Pleomorphomonas sp. T1.2MG-36: one gene and its partner. The protein of the gene in region 1 interacts with the protein of each later gene in a pairwise test. Links are inferred from orthologs where the notes say so. Each region holds a gene or a part of one and is shown in the gene's direction. Other genes may lie near its edges.

The links.
Region 2: the proteins of QQZ18_RS18540 (region 1) and QQZ18_RS00860 interact in binary tests that used the Escherichia coli proteins (3 or more experiments, as listed by UniProt). The link is inferred for Pleomorphomonas sp. T1.2MG-36 from one-to-one orthologs.

The regions. Positions count from the first base shown.
Region 1 is NZ_CATNLY010000045.1:200,809-210,780, forward strand. What follows is about bases 601-4,125. They hold QQZ18_RS18540 (2-oxoglutarate dehydrogenase E1 component), read left to right. Parts: upstream 601-955; coding sequence 956-3,925; downstream 3,926-4,125. Other genes in these bases: sucD (succinate--CoA ligase subunit alpha), read left to right, coding at 601-820; odhB (2-oxoglutarate dehydrogenase complex dihydrolipoyllysine-residue succinyltransferase), read left to right, coding at 3,987-4,125. Also shown: more of sucD, read left to right, coding at 1-600; more of odhB, read left to right, coding at 4,126-5,207; QQZ18_RS18550 (LysE family transporter), read left to right, coding at 5,320-5,952; lpdA (dihydrolipoyl dehydrogenase), read left to right, coding at 6,009-7,397; QQZ18_RS18560 (DMT family transporter), read right to left, coding at 7,401-8,318; QQZ18_RS18565 (tyrosine recombinase XerC), read right to left, coding at 8,423-9,367; QQZ18_RS18570 (glucosamine inositolphosphorylceramide transferase family protein), read right to left, coding at 9,901-9,972. UniProt on the Escherichia coli protein: E1 component of the 2-oxoglutarate dehydrogenase (OGDH) complex which catalyzes the decarboxylation of 2-oxoglutarate, the first step in the conversion of 2-oxoglutarate to succinyl-CoA and CO(2).
Region 2 is NZ_CATNLY010000001.1:175,134-184,458, forward strand. Bases 2,385-5,262 are described here. They hold QQZ18_RS00860 (ABC-F family ATP-binding cassette domain-containing protein), read left to right. Parts: upstream 2,385-2,817; coding sequence 2,818-4,707; downstream 4,708-5,262. Other genes in these bases: QQZ18_RS00855 (histone deacetylase family protein), read right to left, coding at 2,385-2,674; QQZ18_RS00865 (DUF599 domain-containing protein), read left to right, coding at 4,781-5,262. Also shown: QQZ18_RS00835 (DUF3419 family protein), read left to right, coding at 1-81; QQZ18_RS00840 (class I SAM-dependent methyltransferase), read left to right, coding at 78-734; QQZ18_RS00845 (VOC family protein), read right to left, coding at 737-1,117; QQZ18_RS00850 (VOC family protein), read right to left, coding at 1,169-1,561; more of QQZ18_RS00855, read right to left, coding at 1,643-2,384; more of QQZ18_RS00865, read left to right, coding at 5,263-5,470; QQZ18_RS00870 (DUF3253 domain-containing protein), read left to right, coding at 5,467-5,835; QQZ18_RS00875 (YdcF family protein), read right to left, coding at 5,845-6,645; QQZ18_RS00880 (hypothetical protein), read right to left, coding at 6,687-7,028; QQZ18_RS00885 (ATP-dependent Clp protease proteolytic subunit), read right to left, coding at 7,268-7,891; QQZ18_RS00890 (lysozyme inhibitor LprI family protein), read right to left, coding at 8,026-8,514; QQZ18_RS00895 (glycoside hydrolase family 25 protein), read right to left, coding at 8,625-9,325. UniProt on the Escherichia coli protein: Genetic data indicate it may be involved in ribosome assembly or function.

The DNA.
Region 1 (9,972 bases):
CGGCACCAGGATGGTCGCCGGCGTCACGCCCGGAAAAGGCGGATCGACCTGGGAAGGCACGCTGCCCGACGGCAGCAAGGCGGTTCTGCCGGTGTTCGACACCGTCGCCGAGGCGCGTGAGAAGACCGGAGCCAACGCCTCCGTCGTCTACGTGCCGCCCAAGGCGGCCGGCGCCTCGATCATCGAGGCGATCGAGGCGGAAATGCCGCTGATCGTCACCATCACCGAAGGCATTCCCGTGCTCGACATGGTGAAGGTGAAGGCCCGGCTCGACCGCTCGACGTCGCGTCTGCTCGGCCCCAACTGCCCGGGCGTGCTGACGCCCGGCGAGTGCAAGATCGGCATCATGCCCGGCTCCATCTTCCGGCGCGGTTCTGTGGGTATCGTGTCGCGTTCGGGAACCTTGACCTATGAGGCGGTGTTCCAGACGACGAACGAAGGCCTTGGCCAGACGACCGCCGTCGGCATCGGCGGAGACCCGGTGAAGGGTACCGAGTTCATCGACGTGCTGGAGCTGTTCCTCGCCGATCCCGAGACGAAGTCGATCGTCATGATCGGCGAAATCGGCGGCTCGGCCGAAGAGGCGGCTGCCGAGTTCCTGAGAGACGAGGCCAAGCGCGGCCGCATGAAGCCGACGGTCGGGTTCATCGCCGGCCGCACGGCGCCGCCCGGCCGCACCATGGGCCACGCCGGCGCCGTGATTTCCGGCGGCAAGGGAGGGGCCGAGGACAAGATCGCCGCCATGGAGGCGGCGGGCATTGTCGTGTCGCCGTCACCGGCGCAGCTCGGCCGTACGCTGGCCGAACGCCTGAAGGGTTGAGGCGTAGCGTCTCACCATCCGAAAGGACGCCGCGGGGGCCGATTGCCGCCGCCCGCGGGGTCCCCATCTACCCACGGCGAAGCGATCCTGCTTTCGCCGGAACGCGAGGGCGGAGCGGACGGCTCCGAAACGCATATGGCACGGCAGAACGATAACGACGCTTTCGCCGGAACCTCGTTCCTCTATGGCGGCAACGCCGCCTATATCGAGGCGCTTGAGGCTCGCTACCTTGCCGATCCCACGTCGGTCGATCCCGAATGGCGGGAGTTCTTCGACGCCCTTTCCGAGCCGGCGACGGCGCGCGGCGCGCGGGGCGCCAGCTGGACGCGGTCCGACTGGCCGCCGAAGGTCAATGGCGAACTGGTCTCCGCGCTTGACGGCAACTGGCCAGAAGCCAGCAAGGTCCTCGAAAAGAAGATCGAGGCGAAGGCGCAGCCGGCCGGCATCAGCGCCGAGGAGCTCCGGCAGGCGACGCTCGATTCGGTGCGCGCCATCATGATGATTCGCGCCTATCGCATGCGCGGCCATCTCCATGCCGATCTCGACCCGATCGGCGTCGCCAAGAAGCTCGACCATGAGGAGCTGCATCCGACGAGCTACGGTTTCACCGAAGCCGACATGGACCGGCCCATCTTCATCGATCACGTGCTCGGCCTCGAATACGCCACCGTGCGCCAGATGATCGATATCCTGAAGCGCACCTACTGCGGCACGATCGGCTACGAGTTCATGCATATCTCCTCGCCGGAGGAGAAGGCCTGGATCCAGGAGCGCATCGAAGGGCCGGACAAGCAGATCGAGTTTACCGATAATGGCAAGAAGGCCATTCTGAACAAGCTGATCGAAGCCGAGGGCTTCGAGAAGTTTCTGGACGTCAAGTACACCGGCACCAAGCGCTTCGGCCTCGACGGCGGCGAAAGCCTGATTCCGGCGCTTGAGCAGATCATCAAGCGTGGCGGCAATCTCGGCGTGAAGGAGATTGTCCTCGGCATGCCGCATCGTGGTCGCCTCAACGTGCTGACGCAGGTGATGGGCAAGCCGCACCGGGCGCTGTTCCACGAGTTCAAGGGCGGCTCCTACGCCCCTGACGACGTCGAAGGCTCGGGTGACGTCAAGTATCACCTCGGTGCATCCTCGGATCGCGAGTTCGATGGCAACAAGGTTCACCTCAGCCTGACGCCCAACCCGTCGCACCTCGAGATCGTCAATCCGGTGGTGCTCGGCAAGGTCCGCGCCAAGCAAGACGTCTCCACCACGGTCTGGGAGGGCGACATCATCCCGTTGCGTGAGCGGGTCAAGGTGCTGCCCTTGCTGCTCCACGGTGATGCGGCCTTCGCCGGTCAAGGCGTGGTTGCCGAGTGCTTCGGCCTCAGCCAACTGCGCGGTCACCGCGTCGGCGGTTCGATCCACTTCATCGTCAACAACCAGATCGGCTTCACCACCAACCCGCATTTCTCGCGGTCTTCGCCCTATCCGTCCGATGTGGCCAAGATGGTCGAGGCGCCGATCCTGCACGTCAACGGCGACGATCCAGAGGCGGTGGTCTATGCCGCCAAGGTCGCCATCGACTACCGTCAGAAGTTCCACAAGCCGGTGGTGATCGACATGATCTGCTACCGTCGCTTCGGTCACAACGAAGGCGACGAGCCGGGCTTCACCCAGCCGATCATGTATTCCAAGATCCGCGGCCATGCGACGACCCTGCAGATCTACGCCAAGAAGCTGATCGACGAGGGTACGGTCACCCAGGACGAAGTCATCGGCATGCAGGCCGCCTTCCGCCAGAGGCTCGACCAGGAGTACGAGGCGGGACAGGCCTACAAGCCCAACAAGGCCGACTGGCTCGATGGCGCCTGGGCCGGCCTCAGGGTGGCCGACAGCTTCGACGAACAGCGGCGCGGCCAGTCTGGCGTCAACATCGAGACGCTCAAGGAGATTGGTCTCAAGATCAACACGGTGCCGCCGACGTTCAACGTTCACCGCACCATCCAGCGCTTCCTCGACGCTCGCAAGAAGGCGATCGAGACCGGCGAGGGCATCGACTGGGCGCTTGGCGAGGCCCTGGCCTTCGGCTCGCTCGCCTTCGGCGGTCACAAGATCCGCCTGTCGGGCCAGGACTGCGAACGCGGTACCTTCAGCCAGCGTCACAGCGTGCTCTACGATCAGGAGACCGAAGCCCGCTATATTCCGCTCGCCAATCTCTCGCCGGAACAGGCGCCCTTCGAAGTCATCAACTCGATGCTGTCGGAAGAGGCGGTGCTCGGCTTCGAATACGGTTACTCGCTGGCCCGCCCCAACGCGCTCACCCTTTGGGAAGCGCAGTTCGGCGACTTCGCCAACGGTGCGCAGGTGGTGTTCGACCAGTTCATCTCCGGCGGTGAGCGCAAGTGGCTGAGAATGTCCGGCCTCGTCTGCCTGCTGCCGCATGGCTATGAGGGGCAGGGGCCGGAGCATTCGTCCGGCCGTCTCGAACGCTGGCTGCAACTCTGTGCCGAAGACAACATGCAGGTCGCCAACTGCACGACGCCGGCCAACTACTTCCATATCCTCAGGCGGCAGCTGACGCGCGATTTCCGCAAGCCGCTGATCCTGATGACGCCGAAGTCGTTGCTGCGCCACAAGCGGGCGGTGTCCAAGCTCGCCGATATGGGAGCGGAGACCTCCTTCCACCGGCTGCTCTGGGATCATGCCGAGTCGGATCCGGAAACGGTGACCGTGCGCCTGAAGCCGGACGCCGAAATTCGCCGCGTGGTGATGTGCTCCGGCAAGGTCTATTACGATCTCCTCGAGGAACGCGAGAAGCGCGGCATCGACGATGTCTATCTCCTCCGCGTCGAGCAGCTCTATCCCTTCCCGGCCAAGGCGCTGGTCAATGAGCTCGGTCGCTTCCCGAACGCCGAGCACGTCTGGTGTCAGGAGGAGCCCAAGAACATGGGCTCCTGGACCTTCATCGACCCCTATCTCGAATGGGTTCTGAAGCAGATTGGCGCCAAGACCCCCCGCGCCCGCTATGCCGGCCGGGCTCCGGCCGCCGCCACCGCCACGGGCTTGATGTCCAAGCACCTCGCCCAGCTCGCCGCCTTCCTCGACGAAGCGCTCGGCTGACCGGCCATCGGGGCGGCCAACCGGCCGCCTCCATCCCTTTCGCATCTGGAGAGAAGCTCAAATGGGCAACGAGATCCGCGTCCCGACGCTCGGCGAATCGGTTACAGAGGCCACCATCGGCCGCTGGTTCAAGAAAGTCGGCGAGGCCGTCAAGGCCGACGAGCCGCTGGTCGAACTTGAGACCGACAAGGTGACCATCGAAGTGCCGTCGCCGATCGATGGCACGCTGTCGGAAATCCTGGTCGAGGCCGGTGAGACCGTCGGCGTCGGCGCCCTTCTGGGTTCGCTTGGCGCGGCCTCCGCGGGTGCTCCGGCACCCAAGGTCGCCGAGCCGGTGAAGCCGGCTGAGCCTGTTGCTGCGGCCAAGCCCGCCGAGCCCGTCAAGACCGCCGCGCCCGTGCCGCCGTCACCCGCCGCCGCCCGCGTCATGGCCGAAACCGGCGCCAGCGTGGAGAGTGGTTCGGGCAAGCGCGGCCAGGTGCTGAAGGAGGACGTGCTGGCCGCGGTCGCTGCCGTTCGCACTGCCGCCCCGGCGCCCGCCGCTCCGTCGGCACCTCGTGCGTCGGTCGCCGCCGATGACGCCGGCCGCGAGGAGCGAGTCCGGATGAGCAAGCTCCGTCAGACCATTGCTCGTCGCCTCAAGGAGGCGCAGAACTCGGCCGCCATGCTCACCACCTTCAACGAGGTGGACATGACCGGCGTGATGGCGCTCAGGGCCTCCTACAAGGACCTGTTCGAGAAGAAGCATGGCGTCAAGCTTGGCTTCATGGGCTTCTTCGTGAAGGCCGTGGTGCAGGCGCTGAAGGAGATCCCGGCCGTCAACGCCGAGATCGATGGCGAAGACCTCATTTACAAGAACTACTACCACGTCGGCGTCGCCGTCGGCACCGACAAGGGCCTAGTCGTGCCGGTCGTCCGCGATGCGGACCAGCTTTCCATCGCCGGCATCGAAAAGAAGATCGGCGAGTACGGCAAGCGCGCCCGCGACGGTCTACTCCGCATCGAGGAGATGCAGGGGGGCACCTTCACCATCTCCAACGGCGGCGTCTACGGCTCGCTGATGTCGACGCCGATTCTCAACGCGCCGCAGTCGGGCATCCTGGGCATGCACAAGATCCAGGAACGGCCGATGGTGGTGGGTGGCAAGATCGAGATCCGGCCGATGATGTATCTGGCGCTGTCCTACGATCACCGTGTCATCGACGGCAAGGAAGCCGTGACCTTCCTCGTCCGCGTCAAGGAGAACCTCGAGGAGCCGCAGCGGCTCGTTCTCGACCTCTGACGATCGGCGCCGCACTCAGGCCTCCCTCCAAGGCGGAGGGAGGATGCCTGTCGGCGCCCGCCTGCGGTCCGCCGCCCTCGACGGGGGCGATGCGGCAATCGAAAGGAAACCGATGTCTCCTTATCTCGGCGAGCTTGCCGGCGTCATGGCGGTCTTCTCCTTTGCCATCGTGGCACCCGGCGCGGACACCGCCATGGTCATGCGGCAGAGCCTCGTTCACGGCAGGCGGGCCGGTATCCTCACGGCCTTCGGCGTCGGTACCTCGCTGCTGTTCCACCTCACCTACACCATCCTCGGTCTGGGGCTGATCGTCTCCCAGTCCTTGCTGCTGTTCTCGGTGATCAAGTGGGCCGGTGCCGCCTATCTGGCCTACATGGGCATCATGGCGCTGCGAGCGCCCGCACCGACGTTGCCGGAGCCCGGCACCCGGCTTGCGGTGCCCACGAGCAATCTCAGGGCCTTCGGTCTCGGCTTCCTGACCAATGCCCTCAATCCCAAGCCGATACTGTTCTTCCTGTCCCTGTTCTCCGCGCTGGTCAGTCACCAGACCCCGGCGCTGGTAAAGGGCGGCTACGGCTTGGTCATGGCGGCCTGTCTCATTCTTTGGTTCTCCGCCGTGTCCTGCTTTCTGACCATGCCCAGGGTGAGAAACGCCTTTTCGCGAGCCGGCCTCTGGATCAATCGCGTAACCGGTGCTGTCTTCATCGCCTTCAGCATCCGTCTGGCTCTTTCCCGAGCCGAGTGAGTCCCCCGCACTGCGCACCTGAACACAAGCCGCTGCAGCCTCAGAGGAGTGCCTTCATGTCCTTCGATCTCGTTGTCATCGGTACCGGTCCCGGCGGTTATGTGGCAGCCATCCGCGCCTCCCAGCTCGGCATGAACGTCGCCGTCGTCGAAAAGCGCGCGAGCCACGGCGGCACCTGTCTCAATGTCGGCTGCATTCCGTCCAAGGCGCTGTTGCATGCGTCCGAGATGTTCCACGAGGCCGGGCACGTCTTCGCCAAGCTCGGCGTCAAGGTCGGAGAGCCCGAACTCGATCTGCCGGCCATGATGGGCCACAAGGACGCAACCGTCCGCAGCAACGTCCAGGGCATCGATTTCCTCTTCAAGAAGAACAAGATCACCGTCCATCGCGGTACCGGCCGCATCGTCGCCGCGGGCAAGGTGGAAGTGACTGGCGAAGGCGACGACAAGACGGTCGTCGAAGCGAGGAGCATTCTGATTGCCACCGGCTCCGATGTGGCGGGCTTGCCCGGCATCGCCATTGACGAGAAGAGCGTGGTCTCCTCGACCGGCGCGCTGTCGCTGGAAAAGGTGCCCGGGCATCTGGTGGTGATCGGTGCCGGCGTCATCGGCCTCGAACTCGGCTCGGTCTGGCAGCGCCTGGGCGCGCGCGTCACGGTGATCGAGTATCTCGACCGTATCCTTCCAGGCCTCGACGGAGAGGTGGCGAAGACCTTCCAGAAACTCCTGGAGCGTCAGGGATTTGCCTTCAAGCTCGGGCGCAAGGTAACCGGCGTCGACGGCGGAAAGGTGCGTTTCGAGCCCGCCGCCGGGGGCGAGGCGGAAACCGTCGATGCCGACGTCGTGCTGGTGGCGGTCGGCCGCAAACCCTTTACCGAGGGTCTCGGCCTTGCCGAAGTCGGCGTCAAGCTCGACGGCAAGGGGCGCGTTGAGATCGATGGCCATTACGCGACGAACGTGCCGGGCATCTACGCCATCGGCGATGTCGTTGCCGGGCCCATGCTCGCCCACAAGGCCGAAGACGAAGGTATCGCCGTGGCCGAACTCCTGGCCGGCAAGGCGGGCCACGTCAATTACGACGTGATCCCGGCGGTGGTCTACACGTCGCCCGAGGTCGCCGCCGTCGGCCGGACCGAGGAAGATCTGAAGACCGCCGGCGTGCCCTATAAGGTCGGCAAGTTCAGCTACATCGCCAACGGCCGCGCCAAGTCGATCCTCAAGACCGATGGCTTCGTCAAGGTGCTGGCCCATGCCGACACCGACCGCGTGCTCGGCGTACACATTGTCGGACCGGGCGCCGGCGAAGCGATCGCCGAGGCGGCGGTGCTGATGGAGTTCTCCGGATCGGCCGAGGATCTTGCCCGTACCTGTCATGCCCATCCGACGCTGTCGGAGGCGGTGAAGGAAGCGGCGCTCGCCGTCGACAAGCGAGCAATTCACGCCTGACGGTCAGCGGCGCCGGTCGACGATGGTGAACAGCCCGACGCCGCCCACCACCAGCGCGGTGCCGAGAAGATCGACGCCGCGCAACGGCTCGCCCAGGATCAGCACGGCGAGGAACAGCGTCACCACCGGCGACAGCGTGCCGATGGTGGAGTTGGCCGCCGCCGAAATGCGCGACAGCGCGGCGCTCATCAGGAAGCTGGGCAATATCGTCGCGCCGATGGCCAGCGCCACGGCGAGCGCAAAGGCGCGGCTGGACACGACGAGGGCCGATAGCGGGTGCGTGAGAAGAAACAGCATCAGGATCACCGCCGCCGCACCGGTCATGGCGACCGAGGTGAACAGAGGCGCCCCCATGACGGCAATGCTGCCTCCGGCCAGCAGCTGATAAAGCGCGAAGGTGACGGCGGCGCCCAATACCCAGAGCGCGCCGACGACGATGTCGCCACCGCCCGTCTTAAAGTCGGCCAGGAACACCACGGCGAGGCCCAGATAGGCGATGCCAAAGGCGGCGAGCGGCTTCCAGCGCAGCGGCATGTGGAACAGGGCCGCGCCGAGCAGCAGCACGAACAGCGGATAGGTGAAGAGAATCAGCCGCTCGAACTGCGGCGTCAGCGTCTCCAGGCCCTTGAAGTCGGCATAGGACGAAAACCAGTAGCCGATCACCCCGATCAGCAACGCCTTGGCATAGGCCGGCATCGGCACCGCCCGCTGGCGCTCCCGGGCATAGGCCAGAACGCCGACGGCAACGTAGACGGGCACGGAGAGCCCCATTCGGAGCGCTAGCAGCGTCAGCGTGTCCACGCCCTCGGCAAAGGCGAGCTTGATGAGGATGCCCTTGGCGGCGAACAGCACGGCTCCGAGAGCGGCGAATCCGTAGCCGAGCCAAGGCGTATCGGTTGAGGGAGCAGCGGAAGCGTTCAAGAGGCGATGGCCCTGATGGGCCTCCCGGGAGGTGGACTTAAGTCGCAAGCCTTAAGCCATCGGGCAGGCCAAGGAAAGCCGATCGGCGAAACGGGTATCCTGCCTCATGCGCGCGGATGTGCGCCCTTCCAGGCGGCGACCAACCGTTCGGCGTCGACCGAGGTGTAGACCTGCGTCGTCGACAGGTTGGCGTGGCCCAACAGTTCCTGGATGGTGCGGAGATCGCCCCCGGACCCGAGAAGATGCGTGGCGAACGAGTGCCGGAGCGCGTGTGGTGTCGCCGTTTCGGGAAGACCAAGGGCGCCGCGCAGGCGTTGAACGGCGAGCTGGATGATGCGGGGCGACAGCGGCCCTCCCTTTGCGCCGCGAAACAGGGGCTCCTGCGGGGCGAGACGGAAGGGGACGAGGCGAATGTAGGCCGCCACGGCCCGACCGACCGCGGGCAGCACGGGGACAAGTCTCGTCTTGCCACCCTTGCCGGTGACGCGCACCGCGCCGCCCGCTTCCGGCGGCGCTTCGGCGGCGGTCAGTGAAAGAGCCTCGGAAATGCGCAGACCGGCGCCGTAGAGCAGCGCCAGCACGGCGGCGTCGCGCGCGGCGATCCATGGCTCGTCCACCAGTGCTCCGGCTTCGGACACGATGGAAAGCGCGTCGGAAACGCCGAGCGGGCGCGGTAACCGGCGGGGTGCTTTCGGCGCCGCGATAGCGGAGACGGCGGCGCTGGTTGCTTCCCCTCGCTTCTCGAGGAACCGAATCAGCGAACGAATGCCGGAGAGGCCGCGTGCGAGGCTTGGCGCGGCGAGGCCGTCACGTCGGCGGCGCGCGAGGAAAGCACGATAATCCGCTGGCGACAGCCGACCGAGGTCGACAATGGCGGGAGGCGCGCCAAGGTGCCCCGTCAGGAAGCGAACGAAATCGTGCGCGTCACGGCCGTAGGCCTCGACGGTGCGTGGGCTGAGGCGGCGCAGATCGGCCAGCCAGCGTTGCCAGTCGAGGACGGCAACGGCGAGATCGGGCGCCATGGTGACAAGAGGGGTGGTATCGGTCATCGGCTTCGGCTTTCGCTTCGGACTGTCGGCTGAAAAGCTGAATGGCCGATGAACGCAGGCCTCAGGGTTGGTTCAAGGGAAACGGTGTAGAAATCCGCTCAAGATGACCCGCCGGCAGGAAACCGGTGAGTCCGCGCTCCAAGGAGGGCCCTGCCATGTTCCATAGGCGTCTTCTCAATACCCTTGTCGCTTCTCTGGCGGTGGCATTGGTCGCTGCCGCCGGCCTCGCCGGCACGGCTTCGACCGCGGCAGCCGATGGTTTCTATTTTGGCTATCACGACGGTCCGCGCATGCCGCCCCCGCCCCCGCGTTGGGGGTGGGGGGCGCCCCCGCCTCCCGGGCCGGGTTGGGGCCGGCCGGGTTGGGGACCGCCGGGTCACAACTGGGGACCGCCGCCGATGTGCAGGCCGCGCTGGGTCGATCGGCCGGTCGTCGATCCGTGGGGCCGGATTGTCCGCTATCAGCGGATGCAGGTCATGGATTGCGGCCCGCGCCGTCACCGCTGGTAATCGCAACCTGAACGTCGGCCCGCACTATGGGACGACGACGTCCGTCCCGCCGCCGGCTATGACGTCGATCACCTCGAAGCCCGCGCCTCGGTTGTA
Region 2 (9,325 bases), on another replicon or contig:
TCGACGGTGCCGGACTATGTCGCTCGCGATCGGTCTTCTATCTACGGAGGCTTCCATCTTTATGTGAGAGATGTCGCGTGAGCGCGTTCACGCCTCGGTCGTCGGCCGGCCAGAAGGCGGCCATGGACCGTATGTACCGCCTGACCCGGCACGTCTACGATGCGACGCGCAAGCCCTATCTCCTCGGCCGGGATCGGATGATCGCCGGACTTGAGGTTCCTCCGGGCGGCAGCGTGCTGGAGATGGGATGCGGCACGGGCCGCAATCTGGTCGCGGCAGGCCGCCGTCATCCGGGTATCCGTCTCTACGGCTTCGATATCTCCAGCGAGATGTTGAAGTCGGCCCGCCTCAACGTCGATCGGTCTGGTCTCGATATTCGTCTTGCCGAGGGTGACGCCTGCCTTTTCGATCCGGAAGCGGCCTTCGGCATAGCCGGCTTCGACCGCGTCTATTTTTCCTATACCCTGTCCATGATCCCCGACTGGACGGCGGCTCTGGCCCACGGCCTCACCTTGGTCAAGGATGGTGGCCGTCTGTCGGTGGTCGATTTCGGCTTCTGCGAAGGGCTGGGGGCTCCGGCCCGCAGGCTTCTGCACGGCTGGCTGACCCTTTTTCACGTCGCGCCGCGCGCCGATCTGGAAGCGGAAATGGCCCGCTTGGCGAACGCGAGCGGCCGGACACTCCATTTCGAGCGGCCGGCTCGTGGCTACGCGCAGCTTGGCAGCATCTTCTGAAATCAACCGGCTGCGCGGCACACGGCCTCGATGTTGTGGCCGTCGGGATCGATGATGTAGGCGGCGAAATAGTTCGCCGCATAGGGGCGCAAACCCGGCCCACCATTGTCCTCGCCACCCGCCGCCAACCCTGCGGCATGAAAGGCTGCCACCGCCTCGCGCGTCATGGCCGAAAAGCCGACGTGAAGGCGTCCCTTGCGGCTGGCGTCCGACAGCCAGAAGCCGGCGTGGCCATCCCGGCCATAGCCAGCATTGGAGGCTGCGCCGGAACTCGGGGCGATGCGCGTGATCAGTCTGGAAATGCCGAGCGGTGCGAGCAAGGCGTCGTAAAAGGCAACGGAGCGGCCGATATCGGTCACCGGACAGTCGATATGATCGAACATGATGGCTCGGGACGAGCCGCGACGAATGTGCCGCGGCCCCTCCCCCTTTTCTCATTCCGGCTTGTGGCAGACCGCCTCGATGTTATTGCCATCGGGATCCAGAACAAAGGCGGCGTAGTAATTGGGGTGGTAGTGCGGGCGAAGCCCCGGCCCGCCGTTGTCGCGCCCGCCCGCGGCCATCGCTGCCGCATAGAACGCGTCGACGGTTGCCCGGTCCTTTGCAACGAAGGCGACGTGAAAATGCATCACCTCGCCGGCGGGGCGGCCGGTCGACACCCAGAAGTCCGGCTTGCCGTCGCTGCCGTAGCCGGCAAAAGCGTCGCCGCCCGTCTCCTCGGCCGAGACGGACATCACGACCTTGACGCCAAGCGGCGCCAAAGCCGTGTCGTAGAACGCCTTCGACTTTTCGTAATCGACGGCAGGAAAGCCCATGTGATCCAGCATTTTCGCCTCCAGTGTTGATGGCGCCGGTCATAGCTGGTGGCCCCGCCAGACCTTGTCAGGAGTGCCTACTGACACAACTCGTCACGCGCCCTCAAAGCCGGCGAGCACGCCGACGGCGTTGTCGCCGATATCCTCGACCGCATAGCCCCCCTCCTGTACGAACAGCGTCGGCCGTCCGAGGGCGGCAACGCGGGCGCCGATTTTCGGGTAGTCCTCGCGCTTCAGCTTGAACTTGGAGATGGGATCGCCCTCGAAGGTGTCGAGGCCGAGCGACACCACGACGACATCAGGGCCGAAGACCTCGATCGCCCGGCAGGCATGGTCGAGGGCGGCGCCCCATGTGTCCCAGGCAGTGCCGAACGGCATGGGCAAATTGAGCGTGAAGCCCTCACCCTCCCCTTCGCCGATCTCGTCGGCACGGCCCGAAAAGAATGGGTAGGCAACGGCGGTGTCCGCATGGAGGTTGACCATCTGCACGTCGCCGCGCCGGTAGAAAATCTCCTGCGTGCCGTTGCCGTGGTGATAGTCGACGTCGAGGATGGTGACGCGCTTGGCGCCATGATCGAGAAACCACTGCGCCGCGACGGCGGCGTTGTTGATGAAGCAGTACCCGCCCATGGTCGAGAATCCCGCGTGGTGGCCCGGCGGCCGGCAGAGCGCATAGGCGGCCTTCTCGCCGCCGTGGATTAGCTCGGCGGCGCCCACTGCGGACCAGACGGCCGATTGCACGGCGTCCCAGGTTCCCTCCACGAAGGAGGCGCCACCATCGAAGGAGTAGTAGCCCATCAAGCCGTTGACGTGCTCGGGGCGGATATCGCGCTGGCCTCGCGCCGGCCAGACGTAGGGCATCGTCGGCCCGGTACGCCCTTCGGCGAGCCACATTTTCCAGAAGTCCGCCATGAACCGGAGGTAGCCGGCATCGTGCACCTTGGCGGCTGCCGCAACGACGTCGATGGCGCGCGCTTCGATCACATCGCCAAGACCGACCGTCGCGATCCGCTTGAGGATGAAGTCGACGCGCGCCGGCAGCTCGAAGGCGGGCGTGATGACACCGGCGTTGAGTTCCTGGTTGTCGGCGTGGAGGCGATGGCGAGGCGAGTACACGGTTTTCATGGGCGTTTCCGGTCAATCGGATGTCAGCGGCGCCGACGCTACACCGACCGCCCCATCCGGCAAGGGCGAAAAGGCGACAGGGAAGCGGAAATCCGCGCCAGCCGTCTTGCCTTTCGCGTCGGTTCGGGCGAAATCGCCGGGCCATGTTGATCATATCCGATCTCACCTACCGTATCGCCGGCCGCATCCTCATCGAGGGCGCCTCCGTCACCATTCACGACGGCGCCAAGGTCGGTCTCGTTGGCCGCAACGGCACGGGCAAGACGACGCTGTTCAATCTCGTCACCGGCGATCTTGCGGCCGAGAGCGGCTCGATCGATCTCAAGCGCGGCGCTCGCATCGGCCGCGTCGCCCAGGAGGCGCCGGGATCCGACATTTCGTTGATCGACTTCGTGCTGGCCGCCGACACCGAACGAACGGCTTTGATGGCCGAAGCCGAGACGGCCTCCGATCCGCACCGTATCGCCGAAATTCAGGTCAGGCTTGCCGACATCGAGGCGCATTCGGCCGAGGCGCGCGCCGCCACCATCCTGTCCGGTCTCGGGTTCGATGCCGCCGACCAGCGCCGCCCCTGCGCGGATTTCTCGGGTGGTTGGCGCATGCGCGTCGCCTTGGCCGCCGTGCTGTTCACCGAGCCGGATCTGCTGCTGCTCGACGAGCCGACCAACTACCTGGATCTCGAAGGCACGCTCTGGCTCACCAACTACGTCCAGCGCTACCCCTACACGGTGGTGCTGATCAGCCACGATCGCGACCTTCTCGACAGTGCCGTCGATCACATCTGCCATCTGTCGGAGGGCAAGCTGACGCTGTGGAAGGGCGGCTACACGTCATTCGCGCGCCAGCGGCAGGAGAAGATGCTGCTGCAGGAAAAGGCGCGCGAGAAGATCGAGGTGCGGCGCAAGCACCTTCAGGCGTTTGTCGACCGCTTTCGCTACAAGGCCAGCAAGGCGACGCAGGCACAGTCTCGCATCAAGATGCTGGAAAAGCTCGATATCATCGCCGAGGTGGTGGAAGAGCACGTCCAGCAGATCAGCTTTCCCAATCCCAGGGCCAAGCTGGCGCCGCCCATCGTCACCTACGACAAGGTCGACCTTGGCTATGTTCCGGACAAGCCGGTGTTGAAGCGCCTGACCCTGCGCATCGACGACGATGACCGCATCGCCCTCCTCGGCAAGAACGGCAACGGCAAGTCGACCTTTGCCAAGGCCCTGGCCGATCGATTGGTCCCGTTCTCGGGCAATATCGTCAAGGCCGGCAAGCTGGAAGTCGCCTTCTTTGCCCAGCACCAGCTGGACGAGCTGCACCCCGACGAGTCGGCCGTCGCCCACGTGCGTCGCCTAATGCCCGATGCGCCCGACGCTCGCGTGCGCTCGCGGGTTGCACAAATGGGCCTCGACACCAACAAGATGGACACGCCGGCGCGTGAGCTCTCCGGTGGCGAGAAGGCACGCCTTCTTCTCGGCCTTGCCACCTTCCATGGGCCGAATCTGCTGATTCTCGACGAGCCGACCAACCACCTCGACATCGACAGCCGTGAAAGCCTCATCCAGGCGCTCAACGACTTCGAAGGCGCCGTCATCCTGGTCAGCCACGACCGCCATCTGGTGGAGGCGACCATGGATCGTCTCTGGCTGGTGGACAAAGGCACGATTACCCCGTTTGATGGCGACATGGACGACTACAAGCGCTTTATCCTGTCCGGCCCGACCGATGCCGACCGGGCGGCGAAGGGCGAAGAGCAGAGGGTCACCAACGCCGATCGACGCCGCCTTGCCGCCGAGCGGCGCGCCCAGCTGGCGCCGCTCAGGAAGCGCATTCAGGGCATCGAGGCGGAAATGGACAAGGCAAGAAAGCTGATTGCCCGCATCGATGCCGCCCTCGCCGACCCCGCCCTGTTCACCAGCGACCCGGCCAAGGGAGCCAGGCTGTCCAAGGAACGGGCCGACGCCGTCCGCAGCCTCGATACGTCCGAGGAGGAATGGCTGACGCTGTCGTCCGAATACGAAGAGGCCGAGGCGGCGGACAGCTGATTGCCGCCTAGCCGCTTTTGCGTTGGATCGCGAGCCTGTATCGTCGATACGTCCGTCTCTTCGGAAGCCAGCCATGACGACCGCCTTCACGCCTTTCGATATCGCCGCCTTCGTCTGGTTCCTGGCCATGTGGTTCGGGCAGGCTTGGCTGACCGAAAAAAGCCCCTGGGCCGAGCACTCGCTGACCCACTTCATCAACATTGGCCGTCATGGCTGGGTGCGGCAGACGGCGAAGCGCGACTTGCGCATGGTCGATACCGCCATCGTCGCCGGGCTGCAGAATGGCACGGCCTTCTTCGCCTCGACGTCGCTTCTCGCCATTGGCGGCGGGTTCACGTTGTTGAACTCGGTCGATCATGCTGTCGGCGTCGTCTCGGCGTTGTCCGACCTCACGGCCACCAATCGCACCGCGTTCGAGTACAAGGTAGTCGGACTGCTCGGTATCTACGCCTATGCCTTCTTCAAGTTCGGCTGGGCCTACCGCATGTTCAATTTCGGCTCCATCCTGCTCGGCGCGCTGCCGCCGCCGGTCGAGGCGGAAACCACCGAAATGGACAAGGCCGTGGCGCGGGCATCATCGATCATCGTGGTGGCCGGTACCAACTTCAATCGCGGTCTGCGTGCCTTCTTCATGTCGATCGGCTATCTCGGTTGTTTTCTCGGGCCGATACCGCTGATCGCCAGTTCGACCTTCATCGCGGTGGTGCTTGCCCGCCGCCAGTTCACCTCCAACGCCGTCAAGGCCATGAGGAGATACGAGTGACCGACGTCGACCCGCACCGCGTGAAGGCCGGCCAGATCCGCGACGTTCTGTTGCTGATGGCTGCCGAGTCGCCCTCCGGAAAACCGATCGGCCCGGACGCCGTCGCTCGTGCCGTCGCCGGCAAGGACGAGAAGGTCTGGCGCCGGCTGATGAAGCCAATCAAGGACGAGGCGATACGTCTCGCCAAGGAGGGCAAGGTCATCCTCCTAAGAAAAGGCAAGCCAGTCGACCCCGACCGAGTGCGGGGGCTCTACCGTATCCGTCTCAGGGCCGAGGGAGAGCCTATGCCGGTTTACGAGGCGTCGAAGCCGGACGAGGATCTGCTTGACGATGACTTTCTTCTTGACGGTGACGACGAGGCATAACCGTCCGTCTCACGGCCGCGGCAGCAGCGCATCGGTGTAGCCGGCGAAGCGATAAGCGATGAGTCCGATCCATTCGCGGACGGCCATGTCGGTCATCGTCAGCCCCTCGGCGGCGGTGCGTCCGCCCAGCCAGTCGGTCGACGCGCCGTTGCGGTAGTCGACCGGCCATGCAACCACGCCGCTCCAGCCGGCGGCGCGGAAAGTCCCCATGGCGCGCGGCATGTGGAAGGCAGACGTCACCAGCAACCACTGCTCCTGAGGCTTCGGCTCGACCGTGGCGAAGCTGTCGATGGCATTCTCGCGGGTGTTGCGAGAGCGGTCCTCGATGGTGATCCGCTCGGCCGACACGCCTAACTCCACAAGCAGATCGCGGGCAATGGCCGATTCGGCGAGTTCGTCATTCTCAAACGCGCCATTGGAACCGCCGGAGAGCAGGATACGCGCGCTGGGATACTGCCGGGCCAGTTCTGCGGCGGCGATCAGTCGTTCGGCGCCGTCGATCAGCTCGACCGACCGCCGTTCGGTCGACAGGCCGGTGTCGACGACACCCCCCAGCACCAGAATGCCCGCTGGAGTGAGCCGGTCGGGATTTGTCGGTACCGAGAAGCGCTGCTCAAGTGGCCGCAGCAGCAAGGTTGGAGCGCCCGTCCATGCGCACACGACCAGCAATGTAAGCGCGATGCCAATCAACTCCGCGCCGCGCCGTCGCCACCCCAGCAATCGCATGCCGGCCCCAAGCAGCAACGCCAGGAGAAGGGCGTTGGAGGGACGCAGAAAGAGGAACCCAACCTTGGAGAGCACATAGAACACGCCGCTTGCCCTCCCTTCTCGAAACGACTGGGATGGTTCGATTATTGGGGCGTCAGGACCGTGCCGGGCACGTTGCCGACAACGCCGCCGTAGGAAACTTCGCACCATCGCGCGTCGAGCAAGGCCAGTTGGGCCTTGCGGCTGCCGAACTGCCAGGAGCCGAAGGGAATCTCATCGCGACACCAGCGCAGTACGATTCCCTTGGCGTCACCGGGAATGGAGCCCTTCTTTGCCGCCTTCTCGCTCATGTCGGAGTAAAGCGGCGATGGTTTGCCATCTCGCAGCGCGTAGGTCATGTCGTAAGGGCTGGGCGACTGAGCCTGCGCGGCTCCTGCCACAAGGCCGAAGCCGATCGAGAGAGCCATCATTCTCAAGGCGTTCAATCTCGTCCTCCCGGCCGTCGCCCGGCCCGCTGCCTTCCCGGCATGGAGAAGACCCGACGAACATAGGGCGGTCAATCCGTTGATCGGCCTAGGGTGTTCGTATCCCTCAACAAATTCGCAGAATGGCGAACAAACGTCGGTAATCGAGCCCGGTGCGTCCACCACTCTTTCCCGCGACCGGATCAACGGTCTACAGGCCGACGGAGCGGGACGGTCGGGCCGCCCCACTCCGGATGGCGTCAAATGTCCGCGGCGGTCCGAACCACCCGGCCGACCAGACCGTAGGCGATGCCCTCTTCGGCACTCATCCAGTAGTCGCGGTCGGTATCCTTCTCAATGCGCTCGACCGGCTGGCCGGTAGCTTGGGCAAAGATCCGATTGAGGCGGTCGCGCATCTTGATGATCTCGCGGGCCTGGATCTCGATGTCCGTGGCCATGCCACCCGTTCCGCCGGACGGTTGATGCAGCAGGAAGCGGGTGTTCGGGGTGCAGAAACGGCGTTCCTTGGGCACCGACACGTAGATGAGCGCGCCGGCGCTTGCCACCCAACCGGTTCCGATGATGTTCACCGGGGCCGCCACGAAGCCGATCATGTCGTGAATCATGTCACCGGATTCGACATGGCCGCCGGGCGACGACACGATGACGGTGATCGGATCGGTGGCGCTCGCTTCCGCCAGCGCCAGGAGGCGGGAGGTCACTTCCTTTGCCATCTCCTGGGTCACCTGGCCGGTGATCAGAACCGTACGCGACTTGAAGAGGTACTTGTCGACCTGTGGGGCCGGCGCAGCATCCTTGGCCTTCTCGTCCTTCTCCTCTTCCTCGTCGTCGAGGCGGACGTATTTCTGATCCTTGGAAATCATGTGGACCTTCTCGTGGGTGGCGGCCGCGACAAAGGAGTCGGGCCTCGGGACTCGCAAATCCTGATGGAGTCCATTCGTATCTCATCAGGGGAGCGGACGGCAACCCGACCGGATGGACAGGGTGAACGGCTCGCTCATTGATCGAGATAGGTACGAAGAGCGACGAGTGAAATATCGCGGGCACCAGTTTCGCGCATCATGCAGCCTGCGATGGCGCCGCCGTAACCCGTGCCGCCTTGCCAGAACGAACCCTCGATGTCGCAGGTGGCGTCGCGCACCGTCAGCCAGGCCCGCTGACTGTCGCGCAGCTTGCTCGCCTCGGCCTTGTCGAGACCGTCCATCAGCGCCTGATAGTCGTCGTTGAGACGCTCGTCCCAGATGGCTCCTTCCCGTTCGAGGCAGGCGGCCATCATCGGCGTGTTGTCGTTGTCGGGAGCCGCGAGGCAGGGATCGGAGACCATGCCGATACAGCCAAGCGGGCTGACATTTTCGTGCGGGGCGTTTGCCACGCACTCGGCGATCACCTGTCGGTCGGCATCGGTCGGCTCGGCCGGATTGCCGTCCTGGGCCTGGGCCGCGCTGCCAATAGCCATTGCAAAACAGAAAGCGACGATACCGCGCATCCGCGCCTCCAACAGAAATGCCGGCGAGGAGAGCTCACCGGCACTTCTTTATCTCTTTGTTTTCAGGCAAATTCCAGCGCAAACCGCTACACATTTGTGCTGGATTCGCCTCATCCGTCGGGATTGAGCCGTCCTTCGAGGAATGCCCGCCATTCACGGGCCGATCCGTTGAAGACGTTGCGATCCACCCTCCCCCGGATACCGGCCACTCGTCCGGCTTCCGTGTGTTGCCAGAAATTCCAGCGCAGGCTTGGATCTCGTACCACGGGGTGCCCCTTGTAGGAGGCGATCCACACGAAGTAGCCGGGGAAGGCGCCGCGCAGCCGGTCGTTATAGAAGCTGATCGACGTGTAGATGATCGGCCGCTTGCCGTAGTAGCGCTCGATGGCGTCAAGCCACGTCTTGACCTCTGGAATGATCGCTTCCCGCGGCGGATGGCCGGGACACGTCTTGGAGTCGACCCATTCTATGTCGAGCACCGGCGGCAGCGCATAGGGATCATAGGGCACGTTCTGCATGAACCAGCTCACCTGCTCCATGGCAGGGCGGCAGAAATACCAGAAATGGTAGGCGCCGCGCGGCAAGCCGGCCATGGCGGCGCCGTACCAGTTCTGCGCAAACTTCGGATCGGACCAGTCTCCCCCCTCGGTCGCCTTCAGCCAGGCAAAGGCGGTGTTGTCGGCCACGACGGAGCGCCAGTTGATATCCTCCTGGTAATAGGAGACGTCGATACCCTTCACGGGGTAGTCGTCAGGCCCCGGAGGGCCGAAATCGAACAGCGCGCAGGCGGACAGACCGACGGCAAGCGAGC